Regions from separate parts of the Variovorax sp. Soil_C_17 genome, predicted to be linked through region 2. Evidence: predicted binding sites of a transcription regulator. Region 2 holds the regulator's gene; each other region holds the start of a gene.
The links. Region 2 encodes LexA, which represses DNA repair genes until DNA is damaged. Its sites were predicted from a motif close to ACTGTATNNNNATACAGT; they were not measured.

Region 1 (10,425 bases), on a different contig from region 2:
TCGCCCTCGCCCACGTCGATGAAGGCCTTGCCGCCGCGCTGCCGCGAAATCATGTTCTCGACCGAGGCGATGAAGCCGTAGCCGCCCGTGTTGGCCAGCAGCAGCGCGGCCCCGCTCGGGCCCGCGAAGTAGTGCGCAGGATGCGTGCCGCTCTCCAGGTCGATCAGCGTGGTGATCGGCTGGCCGTCGCCGCGGCCGCCCGGCAGCGAGGCCACGGCCACGCTGTAGACGCGCACGCTCTTGTCCTTGGCCGTGCCGAAGACCAGCAGCGTGTCCACCGAGCGGCACTCGAAGGCGCCATAGAGCGCATCGCCGGACTTGAAGCTGTACTCGGGCGCGGCGGCGCCGGCGGCGCGCTCGCTGGCCCAGCCCTTCTGCGTGCGCACCCAGCCCTTCTGCGAGACGATCACCGTCACCGGCTCGTCGACCACGCGCACCTCGGCCACGGCGCGCTTCTCGGCCTGGATCAAAGTGCGGCGCGGGTCTTCGAAGCTCTTGGCGTCGGCCTCGATTTCCTTCACCAGCAGGCGGCGCAGCGCGGCCGGGGTCGCCAGGATGTCTTCGAGCTTCTTCTGTTCCTCGCGCAGGTTCTTGAGCTCCTGCTCGATCTTGATGGCCTCCAGCCGTGCCAGCTGGCGCAGCCGGATCTCGAGGATGTCTTCGGCCTGGCGCTCGCTGAGGTTGAAGCGCGCGATCAACGCGGCCTTCGGGTCCTCGGCGGCGCGGATGATCGCGATCACCTCGTCGATGTTGAGCAGCACCAGCTGCCGGCCCTCGAGGATGTGGATGCGGTCCTGCACCTTGCCGAGCCGGTGGCGCGAGCGCCGCTCGACGGTGATCTCGCGGAAGGCGATCCACTCGCCCAGCATCTGGCGCAGCGACTTCTGCGTCGGCTTGCCGTCGATGCCGACCATCGTGAGATTGATGGGTGCGGAGCTCTCGAGCGAGGTCTGCGCCAGCAGCGTGGTGATGAACTCCTCCTGGCTGATGCGCGAGGTCTTGGGCTCGAACACCAGGCGCACCGGCGCGTCCTTGCTGGACTCGTCGCGCACCACGTCGAGCACTGCGAGCACGGCCGCCTTGAGCTGGGTCTGCTCGGCCGTCAGCGCCTTCTTGCCGGCGCGGACCTTGGGGTTGGTGAGCTCCTCGATCTCCTCCAGCACCTTCTGCGTGCTGACGCCCGGGGGCAGCTCGTTGACCACCAGCTGCCACTGGCCGCGCGCGAGGTCCTCGATCTTCCAGCGCGCGCGCACCTTCAGGGAGCCGCGGCCCGTGCGGTAGGCCTCGGCGATTTCGGCCGGGCCGCTGATGATCTGGGCACCGCCGGGGTAGTCGGGCCCGGGCACCAGCGCGAACAGTTCCTCGTCGGAGAGCTTGCCGTTGGACTTGATCAGCGCCACGCAGGCGTCGGCCACCTCGCGCAGGTTGTGGCTGGGGATCTCGGTGGCCAGGCCGACCGCGATGCCGCTGGCGCCGTTGAGCAGCGTGAAAGGCAGCCGCGCAGGCAGGAGGCGCGGCTCCTCGGTGGAGCCGTCGTAGTTGGGAATGAAGTCGACGGTGCCCTCGTCGATCTCGTCGAGCAAGAGGCTGGTGATGCGCGACAGCCGCGCCTCGGTGTAGCGCATGGCCGCGGCACCGTCGCCGTCGCGGCTGCCGAAGTTGCCCTGTCCGTCGACCAGCGGATAGCGCTGCGAGAAGTCCTGCGCCATGCGCACCAGCGCGTCGTAGGCCGCCTGGTCGCCATGCGGATGGAAGCGGCCCAGCACGTCGCCGACCACGCGCGCGCTCTTGACGGGCTTGGCGCCCACGGTGCCGTTGGTGCCGCCGAAGCCCAGGCCCATGCGCGACATCGAATAGAGGATGCGCCGCTGCACCGGCTTCTGGCCGTCGCTGACATCCGGCAGCGCACGGCCCTTGACGACCGAAAGCGCGTATTCGAGGTAGGCGGTCTGTGCGTAATCGGCCAGCGTGAGGGCCCCGTCCTCTTCGGGGTTCTGGAAATCGAGGGTCGGTTGGGAATCCATGGGGAGAGACTTTGTGAGAGCGGCAAGTGTAGTGGCCGCGCCCCCCGCCCTCTCAGCGCATCAGCTCCCGCGCGACCATGTACAGGCCGAGCAGCGCCAGCCCCGCCAGGAAGCACCGCCTGAACAACGGCAGCGGCATGCGCACGCGCATCCACTGGCCGAAGGCCATCCCGGCCAGGGCCGGCAGCAGCATCGCCAGCGAGGCGCCGAGCAGCGGCGTGGAATAGCTGTCGCGCCCGGCCAGCGCCAGGGCCAGCGCGAGGGTCGAGGTGGTGAACGAGAGTCCCATCGCCTGGATCAGCGCGTCGCGCGGCAGCGACAAGGCCTGCAGGTAGACGACCGCGGGGAGCACGAAGACGCCGGTCATCGCCGTGATGCCGCCGGTGAGCGCACCGACCAGCGGGCCCAGCCATGGTTCGTGCCGCGCATCGAGCGCGAGCGGCCGTGCCAGCAACAACCACGCGGCGTACGCGAGGAGCGCGGTGCCGAGCGCCAGCCTCGCGGCTGCACCGTCCGGCGCACCGAAGAGCCAGGCGCCGAGCAGCGTGCCGGCGACGATGCCCAGCTGCATGCCGCCGAGGCGGCGGGCCAGGCGGCCCAGTCCGCGCCAGGGCTGCAGCTGCCACACATTGGTCACCAGCGAAGGAACGATCAGCAGCGCCGCGGCCGCGGCCGGCGACATCCACACGGCCAGCAGCGCCATCGACAGCGTGGGGAGACCGAGCCCGATGACGCCCTTGACCATGCCGGCCAGGATGAAGACGGCAGCGATGGCCGCCCAGATGGCGGCGCTCTCCGGGGCCAGCGCGCTCATGTGCGCCTCCGGCCGCTACGCAGGAATCCCACAGGAAAAAAAGATGGCTTGGGCATGTGCCCAGTCTCACCAAAGCCACGGCCGCGGGAAATGCGGAAGTCGCAAACCCCGCCTCAGGCGGTGCCTGAGGGCCGCAGTCGGGCCCCTGGTCGGCGCCACATGGCGGGCGCTCCTATGGCTTTTTCGAGATCCGATCCGACAGCTTCAGCGGCGCAGCATTTGCATCCGCTTCGGTCGCCTGCGGTGCCTCGGCCAGCGCCGACAACACGGGCATCGCACCCGATGGCGAAGGCATGTTCCCACGCCCCAGCGCCCCGCCGCGCGGTGCCGCCAGCTCCATGCGCACGCGGCCCGGCGCGTTGCCGCGGCCCGTGGCCACGGAGGGCTTCAGATAGGCATAGAGCTGCAGCACCGTCTTCACGTAGTTCTGCGTCTCGCGGTAGTTGGGGATCTTGTTGCCCGCGCGCTGCACCGCGCCCTCGCCTGCGTTGTAGGCCGCGAGCGCGAGCTCGATGTTGCCGGGGAACATCGCGATCAGGTCGCGCAGGTAGCGCGCGCCGGCGGCGATGTTGATGTGCGGATCGAAAAGCTTCTTCTCGATCGAGCCGCGCTTGTCGGCCCCGACGCCATAGCGCTGCGCGGTGGCCGGCATCAGCTGCATCAGGCCCATCGCGCCCTTGGGCGAGACGGCCTGCGCATCGAAGCCCGATTCGGTCGCGACCAGGGCCTGCAGCAGCTCGTAGTCGATGTCGTGGCGCTGCGCCGCTTCGCGCAGCGCCTTCTGCGCGGGCTTGTAGCTGGGGGATGCCTCGAACAGGGCGAGCAGCGACTGCGACGCGCGGGGCACCTGGCCATCGATGCGGCCCGCGCGACCGCGGGCCAGCGGGCCGACGCCCTGGGCCGTATCGAAGGCCTGGCCGCCGCGGAAGAAGAGCTGGTAGCGCTCGTCGATCTTTTCGGAGGCGAAGTGGGCCACGCCCTTGTCGTCGACATAGCCGAAGATGTCGGATGCGTGCGCAAGCGGCAGCCATGCGCACAGGGCCAGCAGCAGGAGCGGGAGCCGCCACCAGCGGCCGGAAGCGTGTCGGGAATTCATCGCCGGGCGCATTGTCGCCGACGCCCGCCGATTCCCATGCGGGAACAGGATGACAGCCCCATCCATCCAATGGGCAACAGGACGAACCATGCACACGCTCGATGAACTTCACGGGACGGATGAATTCACCCAATTGAGCGACGCCGAGCTCGCGGCGCGCGCAGCGCAAGGCGACGCGCTCGCGTTCCAGCAGATCATGCGGCGCCACAACCGGCTGCTGTTCCGCACTGGCCGCAGCATCCTGAAGGACGACGACGAGGCGCAGGACGCCCTGCAGGAGGCCTACCTGCGAGCCTGGCGCTCGCTCGGCACCTTCCGTGCCGAGGCGCGGCTGTCGACCTGGCTGGTGCGCATCGTGGCCAACGAAGCCCTCGGGCGGCTGCGGCGGCGTGCAAGCGCGCAGGTCATCGCTTTGGACATGGCCGCCGAAACGGCCGGTGTCCAGGAGGAAACGTCGATGCACACGGAGTCTGCAGAGCAACCGGAGGGCCACGCGATGCGCGGCGAGACGCGCAAGCTGATCGAGGCGGGCATCGATGCGCTGCCCGAGGTGTTTCGCACGGTCTTCGTGCTTCGCGCGGTCGAGGACATGAGCATCGAGGAAGTGGCTGCAGCGCTGGACATTCCCGAAGCCACCGTGCGCAGCCGCTTCTTCCGTGCGCGCGGCTTGCTGCGCGAGGCCCTGTCGCGCGAGATCGATGTCGCGATCGGCGACGCCTTCTCCTTCGCCGGCGCACGCTGCGACCGCATCGTCGCGGGCGTGATGGCCGTCATCGGCGGGGCACCGCCGGGCCGGCACGCCTGATCCTTTCCATCCACCCTCCACCCTTTTCAAGGAGACTTCCATGTCCTTCCTTCGGATGCCCACGCCCGTCGCGGCGCGACGCCTCTTCCTCGGCCGTTCCGGCCTCCTGCTCTCAGGAACGGCGATCGCGCTGCTTGCGGGGCAGGACGCGCTTGCGGCCAAGGCCGGGAGCGACGGACCCGGCGACGTGCAGATCCTCAACACGGCGCTCGGCTCGGAGTACGAGGCCATCGCGGCCTACCAGGTCGGCGCCGAAAGCAAGCTGCTCGACAAGCCGGTGCTCGACCTCGCAGTGACCTTCCAGGGCCACCACCGGGCGCATGCCGCGCTGCTCGCGGCCACGGTCGAAAAGCTCGGCGGCAAGGCCGTGAGCGCCAAGAGCAAGTACGACTTTCCGACGGCGCAGCTGAAGTCGCAAGCGGATGTTCTGCGCTTTGCCGCCAGGCTGGAGCAAGGCGCCGTCAGCGCCTACCTGGGCGCGGTGCCGCTGTTCGACGACCGCGCGCTCTCCAAGGCTGCGGCCAGCATCCTGGGCGACGAGGCGATGCACTGGGCGGTGCTGCGCCAAGCGCTCGGGGAGGCCCCCGTGCCGGCGGCCTTCATGGCCTGAGAGCTCGGGCGTCTTCTCAGACGTCGACTTCGACGTCGTCGCCGCGCAGCTCCATCAACTCGCGCCGCGCCGCGGCCTCGCCCTTGCCCATCAGCTTGGTGATCTCGCCCTGCGTGCCCAGCAGGTCGAAGCGGCCCAGGCGCACCTGCAGCAGGCGGCGCGTGTCGGGGTTGAGGGTGGTCTCCCAGAGCTGCTCGGCGCTCATCTCGCCCAGCCCCTTGAAGCGGCTGATGGTCCAGGCGCCCTCGCGCACGCCGTCCTTGCGCAGCTTGTCGAGGATGGCGGTGAGCTCGCCTTCGTCGAGCGCATACACCTTGGAGGCCGGCTTCTTGCCGCGCGCCGGCGCGTCGACGCGAAACAGCGGCGGCTTGGCCACGTACACGTTGCCGGTGTCGATGAGCTTGGGGAAGTGGCGGAAGAAGAGCGTGAGCAGCAGCACCTGGATGTGCGAGCCGTCCACGTCGGCGTCGGACAGGATGCAGATCTTGCCGTAGCGCAGGCCGGAGAGGTCGGGCGAGTCGTCCGGCCCGTGCGGGTCGACGCCGATGGCGACCGAGATGTCGTGGATCTCGGTGTTGGCGAACAGCCGGTCGCGCTCCACTTCCCAGGTGTTGAGCACCTTGCCGCGCAGCGGCAGGATGGCCTGGCTTTCCTTGTCGCGGCCCATCTTGGCGCTGCCGCCGGCCGAATCGCCCTCGACCAGGAAGACCTCGTTGTGGGCCGTGTCCTTGCTCTCGCAGTCGGTCAGCTTGCCGGGCAGCACGGCCACGCCGGAGCCCTTGCGCTTCTCGACCTTCTGGCCGGCGCGCTGGCGCGTCTGCGCGGCCTTGATGGCCAGCTCGGCCAGCTTGCGGCCATAGTCGACGTGCTGGTTGAGCCACAGCTCCAGCGCCGGCCGCACGAAGCTGGAGACCAGCCGCACCGCGTCGCGCGAATTGAGGCGTTCCTTGATCTGGCCCTGGAACTGCGGGTCGAGCACCTTGGCCGAGAGCACGTAGGAGGCCCGCGCGAACACGTCTTCGGGCAAGAGCTTCACGCCCTTGGGCAGGAGCGAATGCAGCTCGACGAAGCTCTTGACGGCGTTGAACAGGCCGTCGCGCAAGCCGCTTTCATGCGTGCCGCCGGCACTGGTGGGAATCAGGTTGACGTAGCTCTCGCGCACCGGCTGGCCCTCTTCGGTGAAGGCCACGCACCACTCGGCCCCCTCGCCTTCGGCGAAGTTGTCGGCGTTCTTGTCGGCATGGCCGGCACCTTCGAACAGCGGGATCACCGGGTCGGCGTTGAGCGTCTGCATGAGGTAGTCACGCAGGCCGCCCTTGTAGAGCCACTGCTGGGTCTCCTTGGTCTTCTCGACCACCAGCGTGACGGTCACGCCGGGCATCAGCACCGCCTTGCTGCGCAGCAGGTGGGTGAGCTCGTTGACCGGCAGCACGCCGGATTCGAAGTATTTCGGGTCGGGCCAGGCGCGCACCGTGGTGCCCTGCCGGCGCTCGCCGCTCTCGATCGAACGGACCTGGAGCGGCTCGGCCACGTCGCCGGCCGCGAACGCGATGCTCGCCGCCGAGCCTTCGCGGAAGGACTGCACCTCGAGCCGCTTCGACAGCGCATTGGTCACCGACACGCCCACGCCGTGCAGGCCGCCCGAGAAGCTGTAGGCGCCGCCGGCGCCCTTGTCGAACTTGCCGCCCGCGTGCAGGCGGGTGAAGACCAGCTCGACCACCGGCGCCTTCTCCTCGGGATGCAGGCCGAAGGGGATGCCGCGGCCGTCGTCCTCGATGCTGACCGAGGCGTCGGTGTGGAGCGTGACCTTGATCTTCTTGCCGTAGCCGGCCAGCGCCTCGTCGGCGGCGTTGTCCAGCACTTCCTGGATGATGTGCAGCGGGTTGTCGGTGCGGGTGTACATGCCCGGACGCTGCTTGACGGGCTCCAGGCCCTTGAGGACGCGGATCGAGCCTTCCGAATAGGCCGGGGGAGTCTTGCTGAGGGTCGCCATGGGGGTGGATTGTATGCGTGGGCCTGCCGAATACCTGGATGGACATACAGAGCGGCGCCGATGCGCAGGCCGCATCAACGCCGCACGTAAATATCAACAATGCGTGTCGCGGCCGTGGCCGGTGCGGCCTTTCGCTTTTGGCTAAAGTCGCCGGATGCGCGCTCAATCCCAGTCACTGTCGCTCAAGCAGGTCCTGTTCTGCGGCGCGATGATCGTCACCCTCTCGATGGGGATCCGCCACGGCTTCGGGCTGTGGCTGCAGCCCATCACGCAGGAGCAGGGCTGGACGCGCCAGAGCTTCTCGCTGGCAATCGCCATCCAGAACCTCTCCTGGGGCGTGATCGGCGTGTTCGCCGGCATGCTGGCCGACAAGCTGGGCGCCTTCCGCGTGCTGGTGGCGGGCGCCGTGCTCTACGCGATCGGCCTGGCGGGCATGGCGCTGTCGCCCACGCCGCTCATGTTCGCGCTGACGGCCGGCGTGCTGATCGGCGCGGCCCAGGCCGGCACCACCTACGCGGTGATCTACGGCGTGATCGGCCGGCAGATCCCGGTGGAGCGGCGATCCTGGGCCATGGGCGTGGCGGCCGCCGCCGGCTCCTTCGGGCAGTTCCTGATGGTGCCGGTGGAAGGCCAGCTGATCGCGGGCTTCGGCTGGCATACGGCCCTGCTGGTGCTGGCGCTGATGGTGCTGCTGATCGTGCCGCTCGCCTTCGGCCTGCGCGAGCCGCGTGTCGGCCATGCCGCCGTCGCCCACCGCGACCAGACCATCCTCCAGGCCGTGGGCGAGGCCTTCAAGTACCCCAGCTTCGTGCTGTTGATGGCGGGCTATTTCGTCTGCGGCTTCCAGTTGGCCTTCATCGGCGTTCACATGCCGAGCTACCTGCGCGACAAGGGGCTCTCGCCCGAAGTGGCGAGCTATGCGCTGGCGCTGGTCGGCCTGTTCAATGTGTTCGGCACCTATGTCGCGGGCTCGCTCGGGGCACGGCTGGCCAAGCGCAAGCTGCTGGCCGCGATCTACTTCAGCCGCGCGGCGGCCATCGCGATCTTCCTGGCGGCGCCGATCACGCCGCTGTCGGTGTACGTCTTCGCGAGCGTGATGGGCTTCCTGTGGCTGTCGACCGTGCCGCTCACCAGCGGCATCGTGGCCCAGATCTTCGGCGTGGCGCATCTCTCGATGCTGGGCGGCTTCGTGTTCCTCAGCCACCAGGTCGGCTCCTTCCTCGGCGTCTGGCTGGGCGGCTATCTCTACGACAGCACCGGCAGCTACGGCATCGTCTGGTACCTCGCGATCGCGCTGGGCGTGTTCGCGGCGCTGGTCAACCTGCCGGTCAAGGAAGGCGCGATCGTGCGCCGGCCGGCCCCTCAGCCGGCCTGAACCGCCATGCGCCCGGGCATCCGCCATCGCCTCGTGCACGCCGGCTGGCTGACCGCAGCGGTGCTGGTGCTGCTGGGCGTGTTCGGCCTCTACACCCGCCCCGCGTTGCTCGTGGCGCTGGTCGACCAGATCTGGGCCTGCTTCTGAGTGAGCCACGATCTCTCCCCCTCCCCCTGGGTCGTGCGCTGGTCGCACCTGCTCGCTCCCGGCGCCACCGTGCTGGACGTCGCCTGCGGCGCAGGCCGCCACATGGGCTGGTTCGCGCAGCGCGGGCACCCGGTGACCGGGGTCGACCGCGCACCGGAGGCGGTCGCCGCTTCGGCGCGCTTCGGCACGGCCCTGCGGGCCGACATCGAGGACGGCCCCTGGCCCTTCGCCGGCCAGGTCTTCGGCGCGGTGGTGGTGACCAACTACCTGTGGCGCGCGCGCCTGCCCGACATCGTGGCGGCCGTCGCGCCGGGCGGTGTGCTGCTCTACGAAACCTTCGCAGCCGGCAACGAGACCGTCGGCAAGCCCTCGCGCCCCGATTTCCTGCTGCAGCCCGGCGAGCTGCTGGCAGCCTGCGCGGGCCTTCGGGTGGTGGCGTACGAGGACGGATTCGTGGCCGAGCCGGAGCGCTTCGTGCAGCGGATCGCCGCCGTCCGTGAACCGCCCGAGCTTTCGGCTGGAAAACCAATGCGCTACCCCCTCTGAGGGGCCTTCCGGGCCAGTCAGTAGAATGGCTGCCTTTCCGCAACCGACAAAGAGACCCCCTTGGAGCAATTGACAGGCAGCATCGTCGCGCTCGTCACGCCGATGCATGACGACGGCAGCGTCGACTATCCCGCCTTGCGCCGGCTGATCGACTGGCACATCGACGAAGGCACCGATTGTCTGGGCGTGGTCGGCACCACCGGCGAGTCGCCGACGGTGAACGTCGAGGAGCATTGCGAGATCATCCGGGTTTCCGTCGAGCAGGCCCGGGGCCGCGTGCCCGTGATGGCCGGCTGCGGCGCCAATTCGACGCAAGAGGCGATCGAGCTCGCGAAATTCGCCAAGGGCGTGGGCGCCGATTCGCAGCTGCAGGTGGTGCCCTACTACAACAAGCCGACGCAGGAAGGCCAGTACCGGCACTTCAAGGCCATCGCCGAGGCCGTGGGCGACCTGCCCATCGTGCTCTACAACGTGCCCGGCCGCACGGTGGCCGATATGGCGCACGACACCGTGCTGCGCCTGGCACAAGTGCCCGGCATCGTCGGCATCAAGGAGGCCACGGGCAACATCGAGCGAGCCCAGTGGCTGATCAAGGAAGTCCCCAAGCACTTCGCCGTGTACTCCGGCGACGACCCGACCGCCGTCGCGCTGATGCTGTGCGGCGGCCAAGGCAACATCAGCGTCACGGCCAACGTGGCACCGCGCAAGATGCACGAGCTGTGCGTGGCGGCCATCGCCGGCGATGCCAAGCGCGCGATGCAGATCCAGTTCGAGCTGATGCCGCTGCACCGCCATCTGTTCGTGGAGCCCAATCCCATTCCCCTGAAGTGGGCGATGGCACGGCTGGGCCTTTGCGGCGGCGCGCTCCGGCTGCCGCTCACCGAGCTCGGCGAGGCCAGCCGGCCGGTGGTCGAATCCGCGCTGCGCGCCAGCGGTCTCCTCAAGAACTGATTCCATCTTTACCTGCCGTACACGAAGCCCGGCAACCTTTTTGCGGGGCCGGCGCTCAGACACA
Region 2 (10,425 bases):
CGGTTTCTTTGCCGCCGGCGCTTTTGCCGCCCAGGACGCTTCCGCGCCCGTGCCCGTCCCCAGCGCCTCCGTCCATGCGGTGAAGACCACCCACAAAGCCGCCAAGAAGAAGGTCCGCCACGTCGTCCACAAGGCGCACGCAGCGAAGAAGGTGTAAGCTCCCCTACCGATCACCCATGCCCGCCTGCGCGGGCATTTTTGTTTGCGCCGCCCCTGCCCCCTTTATCGAGCGTCCCATGTTCAAGCGTCCTGTCGTCCTGCTCGCACTGTTCGCCTCCTTGGTGGCGTCAGCGTTCGCCCAGCAAGCCCAAACCGATCTCCAGCGCGTCAAGCTGTCCGTGGGCATGTACCAGATCGATGCCCAGGTCGCCCAGACCGCGCAGCAGCGGGAGATCGGTCTCATGTTCCGCAAGGAGATGCCCCAGACCGAGGGCATGATCTTCGTCTTCGATCAGCCCGCCACCCAGTGCTTCTGGATGCGCAACACCCTGCTGCCGCTGACTGCCGCCTTCGTCGCCGACGACGGACGCATCGTCAACCTGGCGGACATGAAGCCGCAGACCGACGACTCCCATTGCTCGGAGGAGCCGGTTCGCTTCGTGCTCGAAATGAACCAGGGCTGGTTCGCCCGAAAGAACATCAAGAAGGGCGCGAAGCTCGGCGGCGAGTTGTTCGCGAACAGACGCTGAGGCACATCGGCGCGCCCAAGAAAAAGCCGACCCGCGGGTCGGCTTTTTCTTTGCGACAGCAGTTCGGCTCAGCCGAAGTTCTTCGCGGCGAAGTCCCAGTTCACGAGCTTGGCCAGGAAGGTCTCCACATACTTGGGACGCAGGTTGCGGTAGTCGATGTAGTACGCGTGCTCCCAGACGTCCACCGTCAGCAGTGGCTTGTCGCCCGTGGTCAGCGGCGTGCCCGCGGCACCCATGTTGACGATGTCCACCGTGCCGTCGGCCTTCTTCACCAGCCAGGTCCAGCCCGAACCGAAGTTGCCCACCGCCGACTTCACGAAGGCTTCCTTGAAGGCCGCGTAGTTGCCCCACTTGGCGTCGATCGCCTTGGCCAGCGCCCCCGTGGGCTCGCCGCCGCCGGCGGGCTTCATGCAGTTCCAGAAGAAGGTGTGGTTCCAGATCTGCGCGGCGTTGTTGTAGATGCCGCCGCTGGACTTCTTGACGATCTCCTCGAGTTCCATGCTCTCGAACTCGGTGCCCTTCTGCAGGTTGTTCAGGTTCACCACATAGGCGTTGTGGTGCTTGCCGTAGTGGTACTCCAGCGTCTCCTTGGAGTACTCGGGCGCCAGTGCGTCCAGCGGATATGGCAGGGGTGGAAGGACGTGTTCCATGTCTTTTCTCGCAGGTTGGTTGTGGGACGAAGCATTCTAGAAAGGAATCAAGGCACTCGCGTCGGACGCGGTCTCGACGTGCCCGTTCCGACGACCGTCATGTCGGCCGTGCCGTCGGCCAGCCTCGCCTGAACGGCGTCGCCCGGCGCCAGATGCTGCGCACGGGTGATCGCCTTGCCGTCCGCGCCGGTGAGCCACGCGTAACCACGCTCGAGCACCAGCGCCGGGTCGAGCAGCTGCAATCGCAGCGCCGCCCGCTCGAGCCGCTCCCTGCGCTGCGCCAGCGCGCGGGCGAACTGGAGCGGAAGCTCGGCCTGCAAGGCTTGCTGCGTCTGGACGAGCCGCTGGGTTCGCGACAGCGCGCCATGGCGCAGCCGCTGCGCATGCTGCGCCAGCCGCAGTTGCTGGCGCAGCACCAGCGTGGAGGGGCGCGCAAGCCGGGAAGCTGCATCGTCGAGGCGCTGTTCCGTGGCATCGAGGCGCGCCGAGAACGCTCGACGCAGCCGCTCATCGAGCAAGGCCAGCGCGGCCAGCCACAACTCGCGCGGCGCGGCAACGAGCTCGGCCGCGGCAGTGGGCGTCGGCGCACGGAGATCGGCGCAGAAGTCGGCGATGGTGAAGTCGGTTTCATGGCCGACGCCGCTGACGACCGGCACCGGGCTTTGCACGATCGTGCGGGCCAGCGCCTCGTCGTTGAAGGCCCAGAGATCCTCGATCGAGCCGCCGCCGCGCACCAGCAGGACCACGTCGACTTGCGGCCGCAGCGCGTAGAGCGAGCGCAGCGAGCGCACCAGTTCCCCTGGCGCCCCGGGCCCCTGCACGGCGGCCGGTGCCAGCACGACCGGAATGTGCGGCACGCGCCGCCGCAGGCACGTGACCACGTCGTGCAGCGCGGCAGCGCCCAGCGAGGTCACGATGCCGATCGCCCTCGGCATGGCGGGCAGCGCCCGCTTGCGAGCGGCGTCGAACAGGCCTTCCGCCTCGAGGCGCGCCTTGCGCTGCAGGAACTGCTCGAACAGCGCGCCCTGCCCGGCCCGGCGCAGGCTCTCCACCACCATCTGCAGATCGCCGCGCGGCTCGTACACCGCCAGGCGACCGCGGACCTCCACCTGGTCGCCATCGCGTGGCGAGAAATCGAGCAGGCCCGCGGCGCGCCTGAACATTGCGCAGCGCAGCTGACCGTCTTCGTCCTTGAGCGCAAAGTAGCAGTGGCCGCTGGCTGCGCGCGAGAACCCGCTGATCTCGCCGCGAACCGCGACGGGGTTGAAGCGCGCCTCGAGCGCATCCGCGATAGCGTGGCACAGAGCGCCCACGGCCCACACGCGGGGACCGGCGGCCCGCGGCGCGTCGAATTCATTCATAGGGCGAAAGCATCACAAATAGACAGTCGTCCACAAGCGGGGAGATGGCCCCCAGGGCCTGCGGGGCATTGGCCCGGCATGCACGAGTTCCCGTACAAGGCATTGATTTGATTGGAGAAAGTGCTGCTCAAAATTCGCTCGATCCAGCGCGAGCCCCATGAAATGCAGCTGATGGCAGGTTGCTCGGTGGGTTAGCCACAAAGTTATCCACAGAGATTGTGGGCCGCGGCTGACAGGCGAAACAAATCGGAACATCTGCCGCCGACGGTGGATAATCGCCGCGCATTTGCAGTCCACGGGCCGGAGGATTTCTTCTTGTTTTCGATCATAGTTGCTGCGGGCTGGCCGATCTGGCCGCTGCTCGCCTGTTCAGTGGTGGGGCTCGCACTGGTCATCGAACGATTTTCCAGCCTGAAGACCTCCAGGATCCTGCCCCCCAAGCTGCTCGACGAGGCCATCACGGTTTCGCGCAACGCCATTCCGGGGCCGGACGTGGTGACCAAGCTGGAAAAGAATTCGGGGCTGGGCGAGGTGCTGGCGGCCGGCTTCCGCCACCTGAATACCAATCCCCAGTCGACCGAAGACGACCTGCGCGCCTCGATGGAAGCAGCCGGACGCATCGTCGCCCACCGTCTCGAACGCTACCTGCCGGCATTGGCGACGATCGCATCGGCGGCGCCGCTGCTCGGTCTGCTGGGCACGGTGATTGGCATGATCGAGATCTTCGGCTCGCAGTCGCCCAGCACCGGCGCGGTCGGCTCCGGCAATCCCGCGCAGATGGCGCACGGCATTTCCATTGCGCTCTACAACACGGCCTTCGGCTTGATGGTCGCGATTCCGGCGCTGATCTTCTGGCGCTACTTCCGCACCCGGGTCGACGAATACCTGCTCAATCTCGAGCTCGCCGGCGAACGCTTCGCGCGCCATCTGAACACGCTCCGGTCATGAACGCCCCCACGCTTGCCACTCTGTGTGCTGCGCTGCCCCCCGAGGGGGCTCCAGCCTCCTTGGGCCGGCCCGCCGGAGGCTGGACATGAGGCGAATGCATTTCACACATGGCTCGAAGGAAGAGCCCGAGATCAACCTGATCCCGTTCATCGACGTGCTGCTGGTGGTCCTCATCTTCCTGATGCTGTCGACCACCTACAGCAAGTTCACCGAGATGCAGCTGCGCCTGCCGGTGGCCGATGTGGAGGCCCAGCGGGACTACCCCAAGGAGGTGATCGTCGGCGTCTCCGCCGACGGGCGCTACTCCATCAACAAGACCGTGCTGCCCGAGCGCAGCGTGGAAGCGGTGACCGAGGCCCTCGGTGCGGCGGCGAACGGCGGCAAGGACAGCATCGTGATCATCAGTGCCGATGCAAGCACCGCCCATCAGTCGGTCATCACGGTGATGGAGGCCGCACGCCGGGCCGGCCTCATGCAGATCACCTTTGCCACCCAGTCGGCCGCCCGGGCGGGCCGCTAGTCTTGGATCTGCAGCGGGCCTGGCTGCAACGCGGCGTGCTCGCGGGGCTGCTGTGGCCCTTCTCCCTTCTCTACGGTGCACTGGCGGCAGTCCGCCGCGCGCTCTACGGCCTCGGCATCCTCGCGACAGAGCGCGTCGGCGTCCCGGTGATCGTGGTCGGCAACGTGATCGCCGGCGGCTCGGGCAAGACCCCGGTCGTGATGGCGATCGTGCGCCATCTCCAGGCACGCGGGCTGAGGGTGGGCGTGGTGTCGCGGGGCTACGGCCGGGCGACCGACGACTGCCGCGAAGTGCACGAGGACAGCGACCCGCGCGAGGTCGGCGACGAGCCGGCCCTGATCCGCCACTCGACCGGAACGCCCGTCTTCGTCGCGCGCCGCCGCATCGAGGCCGCGCGCGCGCTGCTGGCGCGCCACCCGGGCACGCAGTGCATCGTGAGCGACGACGGCCTGCAGCACCTGGCACTGGCCCGCGATGTCGAGATCTGCGTCTTCGATGACCGCGGCACGGGCAACGGCCGGCTGCTGCCCGCCGGTCCGCTGCGCGAGCGCTGGCCGCGCCGCTGCGACCTCGTGCTCCACACCGGCATGCGGCCCGCCTTCGCCGGCTTCACTGCGCGGCGCTCGCTGGCCGAGCAGGCCTTGCGGCTGGACGGCACGCCGGTCCCGCTCGCATCGCTCGCCGAGCGCCCGCTGGTGGCGGTCGCCGCCATCGCGAAGCCCGAGGCCTTCTTCCAGATGCTGCGCGATCGGGGGCTTCAGCCGCAGCAATGCATCGCGCTGCCCGACCACCACGATTTCGGCGATTGGCAGCCGCCGCCAGGCACGGGCTACACGCTGTTGTGCACCGAGAAGGACGCGCTCAAGCTTTGGCGCCGCGCGCCCGATGCGCTGGCGCTGCCGCTGGTGTTCGACCCCGAGCCGGCCTTCTTCCGCGCACTTGACGCAAAGCTATCATCGCTCGATGGACACCAAGCTGCTTGAACTGCTCGTCTGCCCCGTGACGAAGGGACCGCTGACCTGGCACCCCGAAAAGCAGGAGCTGTGGTCGCGCAGCGCCCGCCTCGCCTACCCGGTGCGCGACGGCATCCCGGTGCTGCTCGAGACCGATGCCCGCACGCTGTCCGACGAAGAACTGGGGCTCTGAGCTTGCGTTTCTCCGTCCTGATCCCGGCGCGGCTCGCCTCTACGCGACTGCCCGACAAGCCCCTGGCGGACATCGCCGGCGTGCCGATGGTGGTGCGTGTCGCGCAGCGTGCGCGGCAGTCCGGTGCCGAGCGCGTCGTGGTGGCCGCCGACGACGCTCGCATCGTCAGCGCCTGCGGGGCGCACGGCGTCGAGGTCCTGCTGACCCGCACCGACCACCCGAGCGGCAGCGACCGGCTCGCCGAGGCCTGCGTCCAGCTCGGCCTGCCGGACGACGAGATCGTCGTCAACGTCCAGGGCGACGAGCCGCTGATCGATCCGGCGCTCATCGATGCCGTGGCCGAGACCCTCGCCTCCCACCCCGATGCCGCGATGAGCACGGCCGCGCACGCGATCGACTCGCTCGAGGACTTCCTCAACCCCAACGTCGTCAAGACCGTGCTCGACGCCCGGGGCAATGCGCTCTACTTCAGCCGGGCACCGATCCCGTGGTGGCGTGACGGCTTCGCGAAGAACGGGCCGACGGCCTTGCCGACCTCACCTGCGCCGCTGCGCCACATCGGCATCTACGGGTACCGCGCGGCCTTCGTGCGGCAGTTCCCGAGTCTCCCGCCGGCACCGGTCGAGGCCACCGAGGCGCTCGAGCAGTTGCGTGCACAGTGGCACGGGCACCGCATCGCGGTGCACGTGAGCGCGCATGCGCCTGGCCCCGGCATCGATACGCCCGAAGATCTGGCGCGCGTCCGCGCCCTGTTCGGCACCGCCTGATCCGTCCGCAATCGCGCGGGTTCGCCCGAGAGCGCGTGCTATCCTCGAAGCAACTCCGCCCATGCAACGCCTTTGCCGGCATGCGGGACGCGACAGAAGATCGAAGAACCGTCCGAGGACACCATGAGACTGATTTTGTTGGGCGCCCCCGGTGCGGGCAAGGGCACGCAGGCTGCCTTCATCTGCCAGAAATACGGCATTCCTCAAATCTCGACCGGCGACATGCTGCGCGCCGCCGTCAAGGCCGGCACGCCGCTGGGCCTGCAGGCCAAGGCGGTGATGGCCTCCGGTGCGCTGGTGAGCGACGACCTGATCATCAACCTGGTCAAGGAGCGCCTCGCGCTGCCGGACTGCGCCAACGGCTTTCTCTTCGACGGCTTCCCGCGCACCATTCCGCAGGCCGACGCCATGCGCGCGGCCAACGTCAAGCTCGACTACGTGCTCGAGATCGACGTGCCCTTCGCCGACATCATCGAGCGCATGAGCGGCCGCCGCTCGCACCCGGCGTCCGGGCGCACCTACCACGTCAAGTTCAATCCGCCGAAGGTCGAGGGCAAGGACGACGTCACGGGCGAAGACCTGATCCAGCGCGACGACGACAAGGAAGAGACCGTGCGCCACCGGCTCGACGTCTACAGCCAGCAAACCCGGCCGCTGGTCGACTACTACGCGGCTTGGGAGAAGGCCGAGCCCGCAGCCGCGCCGAAGTACCGCGCGATCAGCGGCGTCGGCACGGTCGAAGAAATCACCCAGCGTGCCCTGACTGCCCTGACGAGCTGATCGACCCTCAGGCCGGGCTGGAGCGCAGCCCGTAGACCTTGCCGTCGACGAACAGGTACTCGACGCGCATCACCGCCTCGCCCTTTTCCTCCTTGAAGGTGAAGCCCACCGCCGAGACGGTGGTGCCGGGCTTGATCTCCGCGACCTTCCAGGCTTCCAAGCGCGTCAGTGGCGCGAGCTCGAGCTCCCACTGGCGATCCAGGCGGCGAGGCACCGTGGCCCGTGCGAGCAGGCCCGGCCCATCGACCGGTGCGCTCTGCGGCGGCAACGTCCGCTTCGCCAGGTCGACCGGCACCTTCAGCCCGGGCGGGATATCGATCAACAGTTCCGCATGCGGGTTCTGCCAGCGCGCGCTCGCCACCCGCCCCTCGAGGTAGATCGGACGGTCCTGATCGAAGCTGCTCCAGCCATGGTGCGCAAAAACGAGCGGGGTGGCCAGCGGCAAGGATGCAGCGGCGAAGACGATGCGGCGACGTTTCATCGGACAAGCTCCTTCTTCAGTACGCGATCCATCGGCCGCAGAACACGACGGCCAGCCAGATCGCAGTAGACATCAGCATTTGTACCCGCGCCAGCGCATCGAGTTTGCGCAGCGACCCGCGCGCATGGAACCACCCGGCGTTCAGGCCGGCGGCCAGCAGCAGGCCCATCTTGACCAGGAAGGCGCGGTTGGCCAGCAGCTCCGCCGGCTGGGTGGCGAACATCAGCGAACCGCTGGCGGCCGCGAGCCCGAAGCCGCCGATGGCGATCGAGAGCGACAGCCTCGCCATGGCTTGCACCGGCAAGGCGACAGCGCGCCCGAACACTCTCATTTCGAGGGCCACCAGGTTGCCGAGCAGCAGCGCGATGCCCACGATGTGCACCACCTCCAGCGCCGGGTAGACCCAGGCATGCGAGCGCAGGGCCTCGAACATGCCTTCAGCCGCCGGGCTGGGTCGCCAGCAGTTCCAACGCCAGCGCGATGCGCGCCTTCACCGGGGTCAGCGCGCCCGCATCGCGCAGCACAGCGCCAGGCGTGGGAAGAATGCGCCCCTGCATGCAGCGGGTGGCACGGACCACCGCAATGCCCGCCGCCTGTGCCCGCAGCGCGGCTGCTTCGAGCGATTCGTGCAGGGTGCCGTTGCCGGTGGCCGCCAGCACCAGGCCCTGCACCGGCTCCGCAGCACCTGGCTGTTGCTCCCGGATCAACACATCGACGATGCTGCCGCGCGCCTCTGCGTGGCTGAGCACGATCTCCACGCGGGGCCAGCGCTCGGCCTGCCGCATCAGCTCGAAGCAACGGCGGGCCGGCTCGGACGGCGAGGTCGGCCAGCTCCTGAGCTCGCGCAAGGCGCCCTCCTCCACATAAGCCACGGGTCCCGCATCGCCGGAATCGAAGGCGTCGATGCGGTAGGTATGCACCTTCTGCACATCGAAGGCGCTGTGTACCGTGCCCGCGCAGACCGCCACGACGCCCCGCGCACCCGGGCTCGCGGCAACGGCGACGGCATCGCGAACGTTCTGCGGGCCATCGGGCGTCAGCGCCGTGGCCGGCCGCATCGCGCAGGTGAGCACGACCGGCTTGGAAGGCGCCAGCACCGACTGAAGGAAGAAGGCGGTTTCCTCCAGCGTGTCGGTGCCGTGGGTGACGACCAGACCGGCGACATCGGGCTCGGCCAGCCAATGGGCGCAGCGTTCGGCCAGCCGGCGCCAGATCGAGAAGCTCATGTCCTTGCTGTCGACCTGCGCCACCTGCTCGGTCTGCAGCACGATGCCGGCGGGCGCGGCGATGCCCTCCAGCAGCTCGGTCACGCCCACCTGACCGGCGGTGTAGCCCACGTTGTCGCCCGCGCTGCCAGCGCGGCCCGCGATCGTGCCGCCCGTGCCCAGCACGATCACGCGTCGCCTGATTTCGCTGTCGTTGTCGGCCATGGCTTGCCAAAGCTCCCGAAACTGGTTAAAAATACAGGTACTGGATATGCAGCCAGTGCCGCAAGGAGTCGTCAATGCAGTTCGCCGCCAAGCTTACCGCCCGCCAGCAACAGATTCTGGACTTGATCCAAAGCGCCATCGCGCGCACCGGCGCGCCGCCCACGCGCGCCGAGATCGCCGCCGAACTGGGCTTCAAATCCGCCAATGCGGCCGAGGAACACCTCCAGGCCCTGGCGCGCAAGGGCGTCATCGAACTCGTGAGCGGCACGTCGCGCGGCATCCGCCTCAAGGGCGACGCACTGCGCTCGCTGAACGAATCGCGCAACAACCAGTTCTCGTTGTCGCTGCCCGGCATGGCACAGCTCGCCCTGCCGCTGATCGGCCGCGTGGCCGCGGGCTCGCCCATCCTGGCGCAGGAGCACGTGGACCAGACCTACTACGTCGAGAACACCCTGTTCCAGCGCCAGCCCGACTACCTGCTCAAGGTGCGCGGCATGTCCATGCGCGACGCCGGCATCATGGACGGCGACCTGCTTGCGGTGCAGGCCACCAAGGAAGCCCGCAACGGCCAGATCGTCGTGGCACGGCTGGGCGACGAGGTCACGGTCAAGCGCCTCAAGCGCAACAAGCAGGTTATCGAGCTGCACGCCGAGAACCCCGACTACCCCACCATCATCGTGCAGCCCGGCGAGCCTTTCGAGATCGAAGGCCTGGCTGTCGGCCTCATCCGCAACACGATGCTGATGTAGATCCGCACAAGGCGGCATGGGCGAAATCGGCCCTTGCCGTCCCACCGGCTACGACAGGTGGCGGGCGTATGGCCAAGGGCCATCACCCTGTCGCGGCCGATGACAGCAATCCTGCCTGTGTTCAATCTCTGACCTTCATGGAGTTCACATGGGAATCGCTCTGCTCAGCCTCGTCGACCTGTTCACACCCCTTCAATCGCTGGCCAGCCGCTGGATGCCGTCGCGCCGCCGCAGCGCCTCCGGCCTGCGCTACGTCGGCATCCGGCCCAGTTGCGCCGCGCGGCCTGCCGCGCCAACGTCTCACTTGTCCCACTTGTCCCACTTTTCAGCGCCGGCTCGGCCGCTGCGCGTGGTGCGCATGGTCGATGCGCAACCCAACGGCCCGGGCACGGGCCGGGTCGTGATCTCCGGCCGCATGGCCGATGTCTGCGCCGAGCTCGATCGGCTGGCCGCATTGGAGGCAGCCGGCGCAACGCCGTCGTCGGGCCGCCTGCATTGAGTACAGCGACCCACTGCCAGGCGCGCTGAGCGCCCGAGGCGCGGGCAGATCCGCGCAAACTTGCGCGGGCGCTCCGCGGGCAATTCCGCCGGCATTCCACACGGATTTCGCGAGCATGCCGCGGCCATATCCCAGAAGCGCCCTGCGCTTCTGGCGCACGGCACGCAGCCCCGCGGATGGTGCGAGGCACAATGGCACGCCATGAACATCGTGATCCTCGACGACTACCAGGACGCAGTGCGCAAGCTGCGCTGCGCCTCCAAGCTCGACGCGTATGCCGCCAAGGTCTACACCAACACCGTCAAGGGCATCGGGCAACTCTCGGTGCGGCTCAAGGACGCCGACGTGATCGTGCTGATCCGCGAACGCACCCAGATCTCGCGCCAGCTGATCGAAAAGCTTCCC
Region 3 (10,425 bases), on a different contig from region 2:
GGTGACGTTGGGCTTCCAGCGATGCGCCATCAGCGCAATACGTAGCCCGAGAAGCGCCAGACCCGGTCGTCGCCCAGCTGGAAGGTCACCAGCTCGCGCACGGTGGCGTTGGCCTTGTTGGCGAAGCGGGTCTCGTATTCGACGCTGACGTACTGGCCGGCCAGATCCTGGTTGCCCTCGCCGACCACCTGCCGGTTGATCGCGACCCAGGTGCGCTGCTGCGCGGCACCCAGCGGCGCACGCGCCTTGGTGACCTGATTCACGAAATCGTCGCGGGCCACGCGCTTGCGGGCGGCCGGCGTGGCGCCGTCCCAGAGCTCGCCGGTCTTGTTCTGGTCGATCATCTGGATCGCCTGCAGGCCACCGCGCACCATGTCGCTCGGTTCGACGTCCTGCGCGAATGCGAGCTGCAGCCAGCTGCCCAGCAGCGCGGCTGCCAGCAGGCCTCGAATCATCTTCTTCATCGTTTCCACTCCTTGGTTGATCATTCTGCCGCGCCTGCCACGGCACAGGGCAGGCCGGCAATCTCGTCGGGGAGGAACTCCAGCCGATAGCCCAGGCCGTACACCGACGCCAGCACCACGCCATTCTCGGGGCGCAGCGCCAGCTGGACGCGCAGCCGCGACACATGCGTGTCGAGCGAACGCGAACGAGTACCCAGTTCACGGCCCCAGATGGCCTGCATCAGGTGCTCGCGCGACAGCAGCCGGCCGACGTTGCGGAACAGGAGGAGTGCCAGCTCGTACTCGCGCTGCTTCAGCCGCACCGGTTCTCCGTGCAGGCAAATCGTGTTGGTGAGCGGGGAGAAGTGATAAGGGCCGTAGGACCGCTCTTTTTCGAAGCGCGTGGGGTAGGCCCGGCGCAGCAAGGCCTGCACGCGCGCCTGGAGCTCGACGCTGCCCAGGGGCTTCACCATGAAGTCGTCCGCGCCGGCCAGCAGCGCCGCGGCCACGCCGGTCTTGTCTTCCGGGGCGGCCGTGAGAAGCAGCGGGAGCCGGTTGCCGAAGCTCTCGCGCAGCTTCCGGATGACCGCGATCCCGTCGACATCCGGCGGTCGCCAGTCGAGGACCAGCAGGTCGAAGACCTGGTCGCGGAGTCCGCGCAGCAAGGACTTGCCGTCGGCAAAGCCGTGGCACTCGTGACCGATCAGCGCCATCAAGCGCCGAATCGACTCCATCTCACGCGGCTCGTCGTCGAGCATCGCTATTCGCATGGGAACCCCCTGAAGATTTTCTGCTTCTTGGTCCAACGCCGCCGGCCATCTGGGCGCCGGTCGAACGCGGAGTGCGAATGTACAGGAAGTGAATCCCGGTGGGGAAGGGGTCGGGTGCGGGACAGCGGGGAACGGCCTGCTGTTGTCATCTTCATGTAAGCTCGGCGCGAATTCCAACGCTGCCCCGAGGAGAAACCCCATGCTGATAGGCGTGCCGGCCGAAACCGTGCCCGGCGAAACCCGAGTGGCCGTCACACCCGAGACGGCCAAGAAGCTTGTCGCGCAGGGGCACACCGTGCGCGTGCAATCCGGCGCCGGCATCACTGCCGCCATCACCGATGCTGCCCTCCAGGCGGCGGGTGCCGAGATCACCGATGCCGCCGGCGCCTTCGCCTGCGAGCTCGTGCTCAAGGTGCGCGCCCCCTCCGAGGCCGAGCTGCCGCTCATGAAGCCCGGCACCGTCGTGGTGGGCATGCTCAACCCCTTCGATGCCGAGGGCCTGCAGCGCCTGGCGGGCGCCGGCCTGACCAGCTTCGCGCTCGAAGCGGCGCCCCGCACCACCCGCGCCCAGAGCATGGACGTCTTGTCCTCCCAGGCCAACATCGCCGGCTACAAGGCCGTCATGATCGCGGCAGACAAGTACCAGCGCTTCTTCCCCATGCTGATGACCGCCGCGGGCACCGTCAAGGCCGCGCGCGTGGTGATCCTGGGCGTCGGCGTGGCCGGCCTGCAGGCCATCGCCACCGCCAAGCGCCTGGGGGCCGTCATCGAGGCCTCGGACGTGCGCCCCTCCGTCAAGGAGCAGGTCGAGTCCCTGGGCGCCAAGTTCATCGACGTGCCCTACGAGACCCAGGAAGAGAAGGAAGCCGCCGAAGGCGTCGGCGGCTACGCGCGCCCCATGCCCCAGAGCTGGATGGACCGCCAGAAAGTCGAAGTGGCCAAGCGCGTGGCTGCCGCCGACATCGTGGTCACCACCGCGCTCATTCCCGGCCGCGCGGCGCCGGTGCTGGTCACCGAGGAAATGGTGCAGGCCATGAAGCCCGGCTCGGTGATCGTGGACATGGCCGCCCCGCAAGGCGGCAACTGCCCGCTGACCGAGGCCGGGCGCACCGTCATCAAGCACGGCGTCACCCTCGTGGGCGAGACCAACCTGCCCGCCCTGGTGGCCGCCGACGCCTCCTCGCTGTACGCACGCAACGTGCTCGACTTCCTCAAGCTCGTGCTGCCCAAGGAGGGCGGCTTCAAGATCGATCTCGAGGACGACATCGTCGCCGCCTGCCGCATGACGCAGGACGGCCAGGTCACGAAGAAGTAAGCCCAGCAAGCAAGCGAGGAGAAGCCCATGGATCCCGTGTCCCACACCGTCATCAACCTCATCATCTTCGTGCTGGCCATCTACGTGGGCTACCACGTGGTCTGGACCGTCACCCCCGCGCTGCACACGCCCCTGATGGCCGTGACCAACGCGATCTCCGCCATCGTCATCGTGGGCGCCATGCTGGCGGCCGCGCTCACCAGCAGCTGGCTGGGCAAGGGCATGGGCGTGCTGGCCGTGGCGCTGGCCGCCGTCAACGTCTTCGGCGGCTTCCTGGTCACCCGGCGCATGCTGGAGATGTTCAGGAAGAAGGACAAGAAGGCGCCGGCCCCTGCCAAGGCGGAGGGCCACTGACCATGTCGATGAATGTCGTCACCCTGCTGTACCTGGTCGCCAGCATCTGCTTCATCCAGTCGCTCAAGGGCCTGAGCCATCCCACCACCTCCATCCGCGGCAACCTCTTCGGCATGGTCGGCATGGCCATTGCCATCCTGACCACCGCCGCGCTGATCGTGCAGCTCGCCGGCGGCAAGGCCCAGGGCATGGCCTGGGTGCTGCTGGGCCTGGTGGTGGGCGGCGGCTACGGCGCCTACCGCGCCAAGACGGTCGAGATGACCCAGATGCCCGAGCTGGTGGCCTTCTTCCACAGCATGATCGGCCTGGCGGCTGTCTTCATCGCCGTGGCCGCGGTGGTCGAGCCCTGGGCCTTCGGCATCACGCCGCCGCCGGTGGCGGCGGTGATCGGCGCCAACACGCCCGCGGGCGCGTACGTGGTCGACGGCTTGGCGCGCTATGCCATCCCGGCGGGCAACCGGCTCGAGCTGTTCCTGGGCGCGGCCATCGGCGCCATCACCTTCAGCGGCTCGGTCATCGCCTTCGGCAAGCTCTCGGGCAAGTACAAGTTCCGCCTGTTCCAGGGGGCGCCGGTGCAGTTCAAGGGCCAGCACATGCTCAACCTGGTGCTGGGGCTGCTGACCATCGGGCTCGGGCTGGTGTACATGTTCACCGAGAGCTGGACGGCTTTCTTCCTGATGCTGCTGCTGGCCTTCGTGATGGGCGTGCTGATCATCATCCCGATCGGCGGGGCGGACATGCCGGTGGTGGTGTCGATGCTCAACAGCTACTCGGGCTGGGCGGCCGCGGGCATCGGCTTCAGCCTGAACAACGCGATGCTGATCGTGGCCGGCTCGCTGGTGGGCTCCTCGGGTGCGATCCTGAGCTACATCATGTGCAAGGCGATGAACCGCTCCTTCTTCAACGTGATCCTGGGCGGCTTCGGCGGCGACACGGCCGCGGCCACGGGCGGGGCCAAGGAGCAGCGGCCGGTCAAGAGCGGCAGCGCGGACGATGCGGCCTATATGCTGAGCAATGCCGACACCGTGATCATCGTGCCGGGCTACGGCCTGGCGGTGGCGCGGGCCCAGCACGCGGTCAACGAGCTGGCCGAGAAGCTCACGCACAAGGGCGTGACGGTGAAGTACGCGATCCACCCGGTGGCCGGGCGCATGCCGGGACACATGAACGTGCTGCTGGCCGAGGCCGAGGTGCCTTACGACCAGGTGTTCGAGATGGAAGACATCAACGGCGAGTTCGCGCAGGCCGACGTGGCGATCATCCTGGGTGCCAACGACGTGGTGAACCCCGCGGCGCTCACCAAGGGCACGCCGATCTACGGCATGCCGATCCTGGAGGCCTACAAGGCCAAGACGGTGATCGTGAACAAGCGCTCGATGGCTGCGGGTTATGCCGGACTGGACAACGAGCTGTTCTACATGGACAAGACCATGATGGTCTTCGGCGACGCCAAGAAGGTGGTCGAGGACATGGGGAAGGCGATCGAGTAAAGAAGGTGGGCGCCACCAGCGCCCGCCGCCCGGTGCCATCGAGGCCGGGCGGCGTTTTCGTAAGCAGAAACCAGAATTCGTTCGAGGAGACAGATCCATGACAGACCGCCCCTGGCTCAGCAGCTACCCGCAAGGCGTGCCGGCCGACATCGACGCTTCGCGCTATGCCTCGCTGGTCCAGCTCATGGAGGAGAGTTTCTCCCGGTTCGCCGACCGCACCGCCTACAGCTTCATGGGCAAGGACATGGGCTACGCCGAGGTCGACAAGCTGAGCCGCGCCTTCGCCGGCTACCTTCAGGGCCTGGGGCTGTCCAAGGGCGACCGCGTGGCGGTCATGATGCCCAACTGCCTGCAATACCCGATCGCGGTCTGCGGCATCCTGCGTGCCGGGCTGATCCTGGTCAACGTGAATCCGCTGTACACGCCGCGCGAGCTGGAGCACCAGCTCAAGGATTCGGGCTCCAGGGCCATCGTGATCATGGAGAACTTCGGCAACACGCTGCAGCGGTGCATCGCCGCCACGCCGGTCAAGCACGTGGTGCTGAGCGGCATGGGCGATCGCCTGGGCCTGCTGAAGGGCGCGCTGGTCAACTACGTGGTGCGCAACGTCAAGAAAATGGTGCCGGAGTACAGCCTGCCCGGCGCCGTGCGCTTCAACGACGCGCTGGACAAGGGGTCGGGGCGCAAGCTCCAGCCGCCGGCCATCGGGCCCGACGACGTCGCGGTGCTGCAGTACACCGGCGGCACCACCGGCGTCTCCAAGGGCGCGGTGCTGCTGCATCGCAACGTGATCGCCAACGTGCTGCAGTCCGAGGCCTGGAACGACCCCGTCATGCAGAAGGTGCCGGCCGGCGAGCAGCCCACCAGCGTGTGCGCGCTGCCGCTCTATCACATCTTCGCCTTCACGGTGAACATGATGCTGTCCATGCGCACCGGCGGCAAGCTGATCCTGATCCCGAATCCGCGCGACATCCCGGCCGTGCTGAAAGAGCTGTCGAAGCACACTTTCCACAGCTTCCCGGCGGTCAACACGCTCTTCAACGGGCTGGCCAATCACCCGGACTTCAACACCGTCAACTGGAAGAACCTCAAGGTCTCGGTCGGTGGCGGCATGGCAGTGCAGGGCGCGGTGGCCAAGTTGTGGCTCGACAAGACCGGCTGCCCGATCTGCGAGGGCTATGGCCTGTCGGAAACCTCGCCTTCGGCCACCTGCAACCCGACCACCAGCACCGCCTACACCGGCACCATCGGCGTGCCGCTGCCCAGCACCTACCTGAAGCTGCTGGACGACGACGGGCGCGAGGTGCCGGTCGGCCAGCCGGGCGAGATCGCGATCAAGGGCCCGCAGGTGATGGCCGGGTACTGGCAGCGTCCGGACGAGACCGCCAAGGTCATGACGGCCGACGGCTACTTCAAGTCCGGCGACGTGGGCATCGTCGACGAGCGGGGCTACTTCAAGATCGTGGACCGCAAGAAGGACATGATCCTGGTCTCGGGCTTCAACGTCTACCCGAACGAGGTCGAGGATGTGGTGGCGCAGGTGCCGGGCGTGCTCGAATGCGCGGCCGTCGGCGTCGCCGACGACAAGACCGGCGAGGCGGTCAAGCTGGTGATCGTCAAGAAAACTCCGGATCTCACCGAGGCCCAGGTCCGCGATTTCTGCCGCGCCAACCTCACCGGCTACAAGCAGCCCAAGGTGATCGAGTTCCGCACCGAACTGCCGAAGACGCCGGTCGGCAAGATCCTGCGTCGCGAACTGCGCGACAGCAAGAAGTAGCGGGGCATCCGCCATGGCGGCGCCGGTCGCGATCGTGGCTGCCATGCAGGAGGAGTTGGGCGCGCTGCTCGCAGCGATGCCCGACGAGAGGCGCGTGCGTGTCGCCGGCCGTGATTTCTGGGTCGGGCACCTTCAGGGGCAGACCGTGGTGGCCGTGCTGTCGCGCATCGGGAAGGTCGCGGCGGCCACCACCGCCACCGTGCTGCTGGAGCGCTTCGGCGTGCGCGCCATCGTCTTCACCGGCGTGGCCGGCGGGCTGGCGCCCGGCGTGCGGGTGGGCGACGTGGTGGTGGCGAGCCGGCTGCTGCAGCATGACCTGGACGCCTCGCCGATCTTTCCCCGTTACGAGGTGCCCCTGACCGGGCACGCGCGCTTCGCGACCGACACCGCCATCAGCGATGCGCTGGCGGCCGTGGCCGAAGGGCTGCTGGGCGATCCGGTCGCCTTGCTGGGCCGGCAGGTGGTCGACGACTTCGGGCTGCATGCGCCGCGCCTGCACCGCGGCCTGGTGGTCAGCGGCGATCGCTTCATCGCCCGGGCGGCCGACAGCGAGACACTGCGCCACGAGCTGCCCGATGCGCTGGCCTGCGAGATGGAAGGGGCCGCGGTGGCGCAGGTCTGCCACGACTTCCGCGTGCCCTTCGCTGCGGTGCGCACGATCTCGGACCGGGCCGACGACCAGGCCCATACCGACTTCATGCGCTTCGTCTCCGCGGTGGCAAGCCGCTACAGCCTGGCGCTGATGAACGGCTGGCTGGCCGGATTGCCTCGGGCGAGCGGGAACGAGCCTACTTGAGCCAGCCGCGCCGCCGGAAGTACCACATGGGCACCAGCGCGCTGGCGATCATGAGCACGATCGCGTAGGCGTAGCCATAGCCCCATTCCAGCTCGGGCATGAGCTTGAAGTTCATGCCGTAGACGCTCGCGATCAGCGTGGGCGGCAGCAGCGCCACGCTGGCCACCGAGAAGATCTTGATGGTCTTGTTCTGGTTGATGTTGATGAAACCGACGGTGGCATCCATCAGGAAGTTGATCTTGTCGAAAAGAAAGGCCGTGTGGTTGTCCAGCGACTCGATGTCGCGCAGGATCTGCCGCGCCTCCTCGAACTGATCGGCGTTGAGCATGCGGCTGCGCATCATGAAACTGACGGCGCGGCGCGTGTCCATCACATTGCGGCGGATGCGCCCGTTCAGGTCTTCCTGGCGGGCGATGGCAGCCAGCACCTCTCCGGCCAGCTCGTCGCTCACGTTGCCTTCCAGCACCTTCTTGCCCGCGACTTCCAGCTCGTCGTAGATGTTCTCCAGCGAGTCGGCCGAGTATTCGGCGTCGGCGTCGAAGAGCTTCAGCAGCACCTCCTTGGCGTCCTCGATCAGCCCTGGCGCGCGGCGGGCACGCATGCGCAGCAGGCGGAACACCGGCACGTCCTCGTCGTGGATCGAGAAGAGCACGCCGCGGCTTCTCAGCTCGACGTTGTGCTGGTTGAGGATGAAGGCCACGCGCACCGAGCGCGGGTTCTCGTCGTCGTCGATCAGGAAGTCGCTGCGCACATGCAGCTCGCCGTTGTCTTCCTCGTAGAAGCGGGCCGATTCCTCGATGTCCTCGTCCATCGCGTCCTCGGGGATGGACAGGCCGTAGTACTGCTTGATCCAGCGCTTTTCTTCCAGCGTGGGCGCCTCGAGGTCGACCCAGATCGGCTGGAATTGCGACAGTTCTTCGAGCGCCTCGATTTCTTCCTGGACGAGGCGCCCGTTGGCGAGCGTGAAGATGTTGAGCATGGCTCACTCCCGTGTGGTGCTTGTGGCGGTTGGCGAGGGTGGGGCGCTTTCAAATCCCTGGCCAACGACGCGTCACCGGGGAGTTGAAAGCTGCCGAGGCGGAACGGTTTCCATCCGAGTCTCCGGTTGCAGCGAGGCGCGATTATGTCACCGGCCTCTTGCATTTTCCTGATCGGATCTGGATGGATATCCAGTAAAGTGGCGGCCGATGCGTATCGCGATTCCCGTCCCCCTGCGCCCGGAAGAGCGTCTTGCCGCGGTGCTCGCCGAACTCAACGAGGCGCAGCGTGCGGCCGTCGAGCACGGAGCCGGCGAGGCGCAGGCGGACCCGCGGCCCTTGCTCGTGATCGCCGGCGCCGGCTCGGGCAAGACCAGCACGCTGGCGCACCGCGTGGCCCACCTGATCGCACGTGGCGCCGACCCGCAGCGCATCCTGCTCCTGACCTTCTCGCGCCGGGCGGCGCAAGAGATGGAGCGGCGCGCCGGCCAGGTCCTCGCGAAGGTGCTCGGGCTGCGCTCGGAGGCGCCGCCGGCGCTGCCCTGGGCCGGCACCTTCCATGGCGTCGGCGCCCGGCTGCTGCGCGAATACGCGGCGCAGATCGGGCTCGATGCCAGCTTCACCATTCACGACCGCGGGGATGCCGAGGACCTGATGGGCCTGGTGCGCAGCGACATCGGCCTGGCCGCCATGGAGCGCCGCTTTCCGCGCAAGGGGACCTGTCTCGCGATCTACTCGCGCGTCGTCAACGGCGGCGCGCCGCTCGCCGAGGTACTGGCGCAGGCCTTTCCGTGGTGCGCCGAATGGGAGGCCGAGCTCAAGCGCCTGTTCGGCGCCTATGTCGAGGCCAAGCAGGCGCAGCAGGTGCTCGATTACGACGACTTGCTCCTGTACTGGGCCGAGATGGTGGCGGAGCCCGCGCTCGCGGCACAGATCGGCGCGCGCTTCGACCACGTGCTGGTCGACGAGTACCAGGACACCAACCTGCTGCAGGCTGCCATCCTGCGCGCCCTCAAGCCGGACGGCCGCGGCCTCACCGTGGTGGGCGACGACGCCCAGGCCATCTACTCCTTTCGTGGCGCAACGGTGCGCAACATCCTCGACTTTCCGGGTCAGTTCACGCAGCCGGCGCGCATCGTCACGCTGGAGCGCAACTACCGCTCGACGCAGCCCATCCTCGACGTTTCCAACGCCGTGATCGCGGCGGCGGCGGAGCGCCATGCCAAGACCCTGTGGACCGACAAGCCCTCGGTGGGCCGGCCGCAGCTGGTGCTGGTGCCCGACGAGGCCCAGCAGGCCCGCTTCGTGGCCGAACGGGTGCTCGCGCATCGCGAGGGCGGGCTGGCGCTGAAATCGCAGGCGGTGCTGTTCCGCACATCGAGCCACAGCGCGGCGCTGGAGCTCGAGCTGGCGCGGCGGAACATCCCCTTCGTCAAGTACGGCGGCCTCAAGTTTCTTGAAGCCGCGCATGTGAAGGACCTGCTGGCGGTGCTGCGCTTCGCGCAGAACCCGCGCGGGCGCATGGCGGGATTTCGCGTGACGCAGCTGATCCCCGGCATCGGTCCTGCCACCTCGACGCGGCTGCTCGATGCGATGGCCCAGGCCGAAGATCCCGGCGCCGTCGTGCAGACCTTCCAGCCGCCCGCCACCGCGAAGGAGGAGTGGGCGCGCTTCGCGGCCATCTATGCGCAGCTGCGTGCGCCGGAACTCGCCTGGCCGGCCGACATGGAGCTCGCCCTGCGCTGGTACCTGCCGCACCTGGAGCGGCTTCACGACGATGCAGGCCTGCGCCGTGGCGATGTCGAGCAGCTGGCGCGGCTGGCCTCGGGCTATGCCTCGCGCGAGCGCTTCCTCACCGAGCTCACCCTCGATCCGCCCGAGGCCACCAGCGACCGGCCCGGCCCGCCCCTGCTCGACGAGGACTACCTCATCCTGTCCACCATCCATTCGGCCAAGGGGCAGGAATGGCGCTCGGTGCATGTGCTCAACGTGGTCGATGGCTGCATCCCCGCGGACGTGGCGCAGGGCGCGCAGGAGCTGGAGGAGGAGCGGCGCCTGCTCTACGTCGCCATGACCCGCGCGCGCGACCACCTGCACCTGATCGTGCCGCAGCGCTTCTACGTCACCCAGCAGGCGGTGCGCGGGGACCGGCATCTCTACGCCGGCCGCACGCGCTTCATCACGGCCGCCGAGGCCCGGGGCTTCGAGCAGCTCACCTGGCCGCCGCCGCCCGCACGCGCGCCTGCCGTGCCGCCCCCGGCGGCCGTCATCGATCTGCAAAAACGCCTGCGCGCCGCCTGGCGCTGAGCGCGGCGCGCGGTCTTTAGCACTACAAAAATGATAGCGGCCGGGCCATGACCCCGGGGCCGTCCGGGGGTTTGCGCCCAGAGGGATTGCAATTCGATGACAGCATGGGCATAGTGAACCGAAGCTCCCCCGTCTTCCTCTCCCTCTCTCTTTTCCTCTTCCTCGCTCCCTCTCCTTCTCTTCTCACTCCCATTGT

Region 1: a site for LexA is predicted at 7,376-7,393, ahead of AC3A6Y_RS10625 (DNA topoisomerase IV subunit B). Genes of this name have one in related genera too.
Region 3: a site for LexA is predicted at 8,102-8,119, ahead of AC3A6Y_RS01460 (ATP-dependent helicase). Genes of this name have one in related genera too.

Annotation. Positions count from the first base shown of each region.
Region 1 covers NZ_JBDGIT010000002.1:410,949-421,373, reverse strand. Annotated here, with positions in the region: gene parC (DNA topoisomerase IV subunit A) at 1-2,024, opposite strand, end outside; gene AC3A6Y_RS10645 (sulfite exporter TauE/SafE family protein) at 2,077-2,838, opposite strand; gene AC3A6Y_RS10640 (lytic transglycosylase domain-containing protein) at 3,011-3,934, opposite strand; gene AC3A6Y_RS10635 (RNA polymerase sigma factor) at 4,023-4,739, shown strand; gene AC3A6Y_RS10630 (ferritin-like domain-containing protein) at 4,780-5,349, shown strand; gene AC3A6Y_RS10625 (DNA topoisomerase IV subunit B) at 5,366-7,342, opposite strand; gene AC3A6Y_RS10620 (MFS transporter) at 7,497-8,717, shown strand; gene AC3A6Y_RS10615 (hypothetical protein) at 8,724-8,864, shown strand; gene AC3A6Y_RS10610 (class I SAM-dependent methyltransferase) at 8,865-9,410, shown strand; gene dapA (4-hydroxy-tetrahydrodipicolinate synthase) at 9,471-10,361, shown strand.
Region 2 covers NZ_JBDGIT010000003.1:536,314-546,738, forward strand. Annotated here, with positions in the region: gene AC3A6Y_RS17655 (hypothetical protein) at 1-157, shown strand, start outside; gene AC3A6Y_RS17660 (DUF192 domain-containing protein) at 237-689, shown strand; gene AC3A6Y_RS17665 (superoxide dismutase) at 758-1,339, opposite strand; gene xseA (exodeoxyribonuclease VII large subunit) at 1,387-2,700, opposite strand; gene AC3A6Y_RS17675 (MotA/TolQ/ExbB proton channel family protein) at 3,016-3,648, shown strand; gene AC3A6Y_RS17680 (ExbD/TolR family protein) at 3,743-4,168, shown strand; gene lpxK (tetraacyldisaccharide 4'-kinase) at 4,171-5,151, shown strand; gene AC3A6Y_RS17690 (Trm112 family protein) at 5,132-5,314, shown strand; gene kdsB (3-deoxy-manno-octulosonate cytidylyltransferase) at 5,317-6,081, shown strand; gene adk (adenylate kinase) at 6,205-6,861, shown strand; gene AC3A6Y_RS17705 (DUF6152 family protein) at 6,869-7,342, opposite strand; gene AC3A6Y_RS17710 (hypothetical protein) at 7,359-7,775, opposite strand; gene AC3A6Y_RS17715 (asparaginase) at 7,780-8,772, opposite strand; gene lexA (transcriptional repressor LexA) at 8,847-9,521, shown strand; gene AC3A6Y_RS17725 (hypothetical protein) at 9,670-10,020, shown strand; gene AC3A6Y_RS17730 (D-2-hydroxyacid dehydrogenase family protein) at 10,222-10,425, shown strand, end outside.
Region 3 covers NZ_JBDGIT010000001.1:315,418-325,842, reverse strand. Annotated here, with positions in the region: gene AC3A6Y_RS01505 (NUDIX hydrolase) at 1-30, opposite strand, end outside; gene AC3A6Y_RS01500 (DUF4019 domain-containing protein) at 30-464, opposite strand; gene AC3A6Y_RS01495 (response regulator transcription factor) at 485-1,213, opposite strand; gene AC3A6Y_RS01490 (Re/Si-specific NAD(P)(+) transhydrogenase subunit alpha) at 1,413-2,528, shown strand; gene AC3A6Y_RS01485 (NAD(P) transhydrogenase subunit alpha part 2) at 2,556-2,882, shown strand; gene AC3A6Y_RS01480 (NAD(P)(+) transhydrogenase (Re/Si-specific) subunit beta) at 2,885-4,372, shown strand; gene AC3A6Y_RS01475 (long-chain-fatty-acid--CoA ligase) at 4,470-6,149, shown strand; gene AC3A6Y_RS01470 (5'-methylthioadenosine/adenosylhomocysteine nucleosidase) at 6,163-6,945, shown strand; gene corA (magnesium/cobalt transporter CorA) at 6,938-7,924, opposite strand; gene AC3A6Y_RS01460 (ATP-dependent helicase) at 8,133-10,229, shown strand.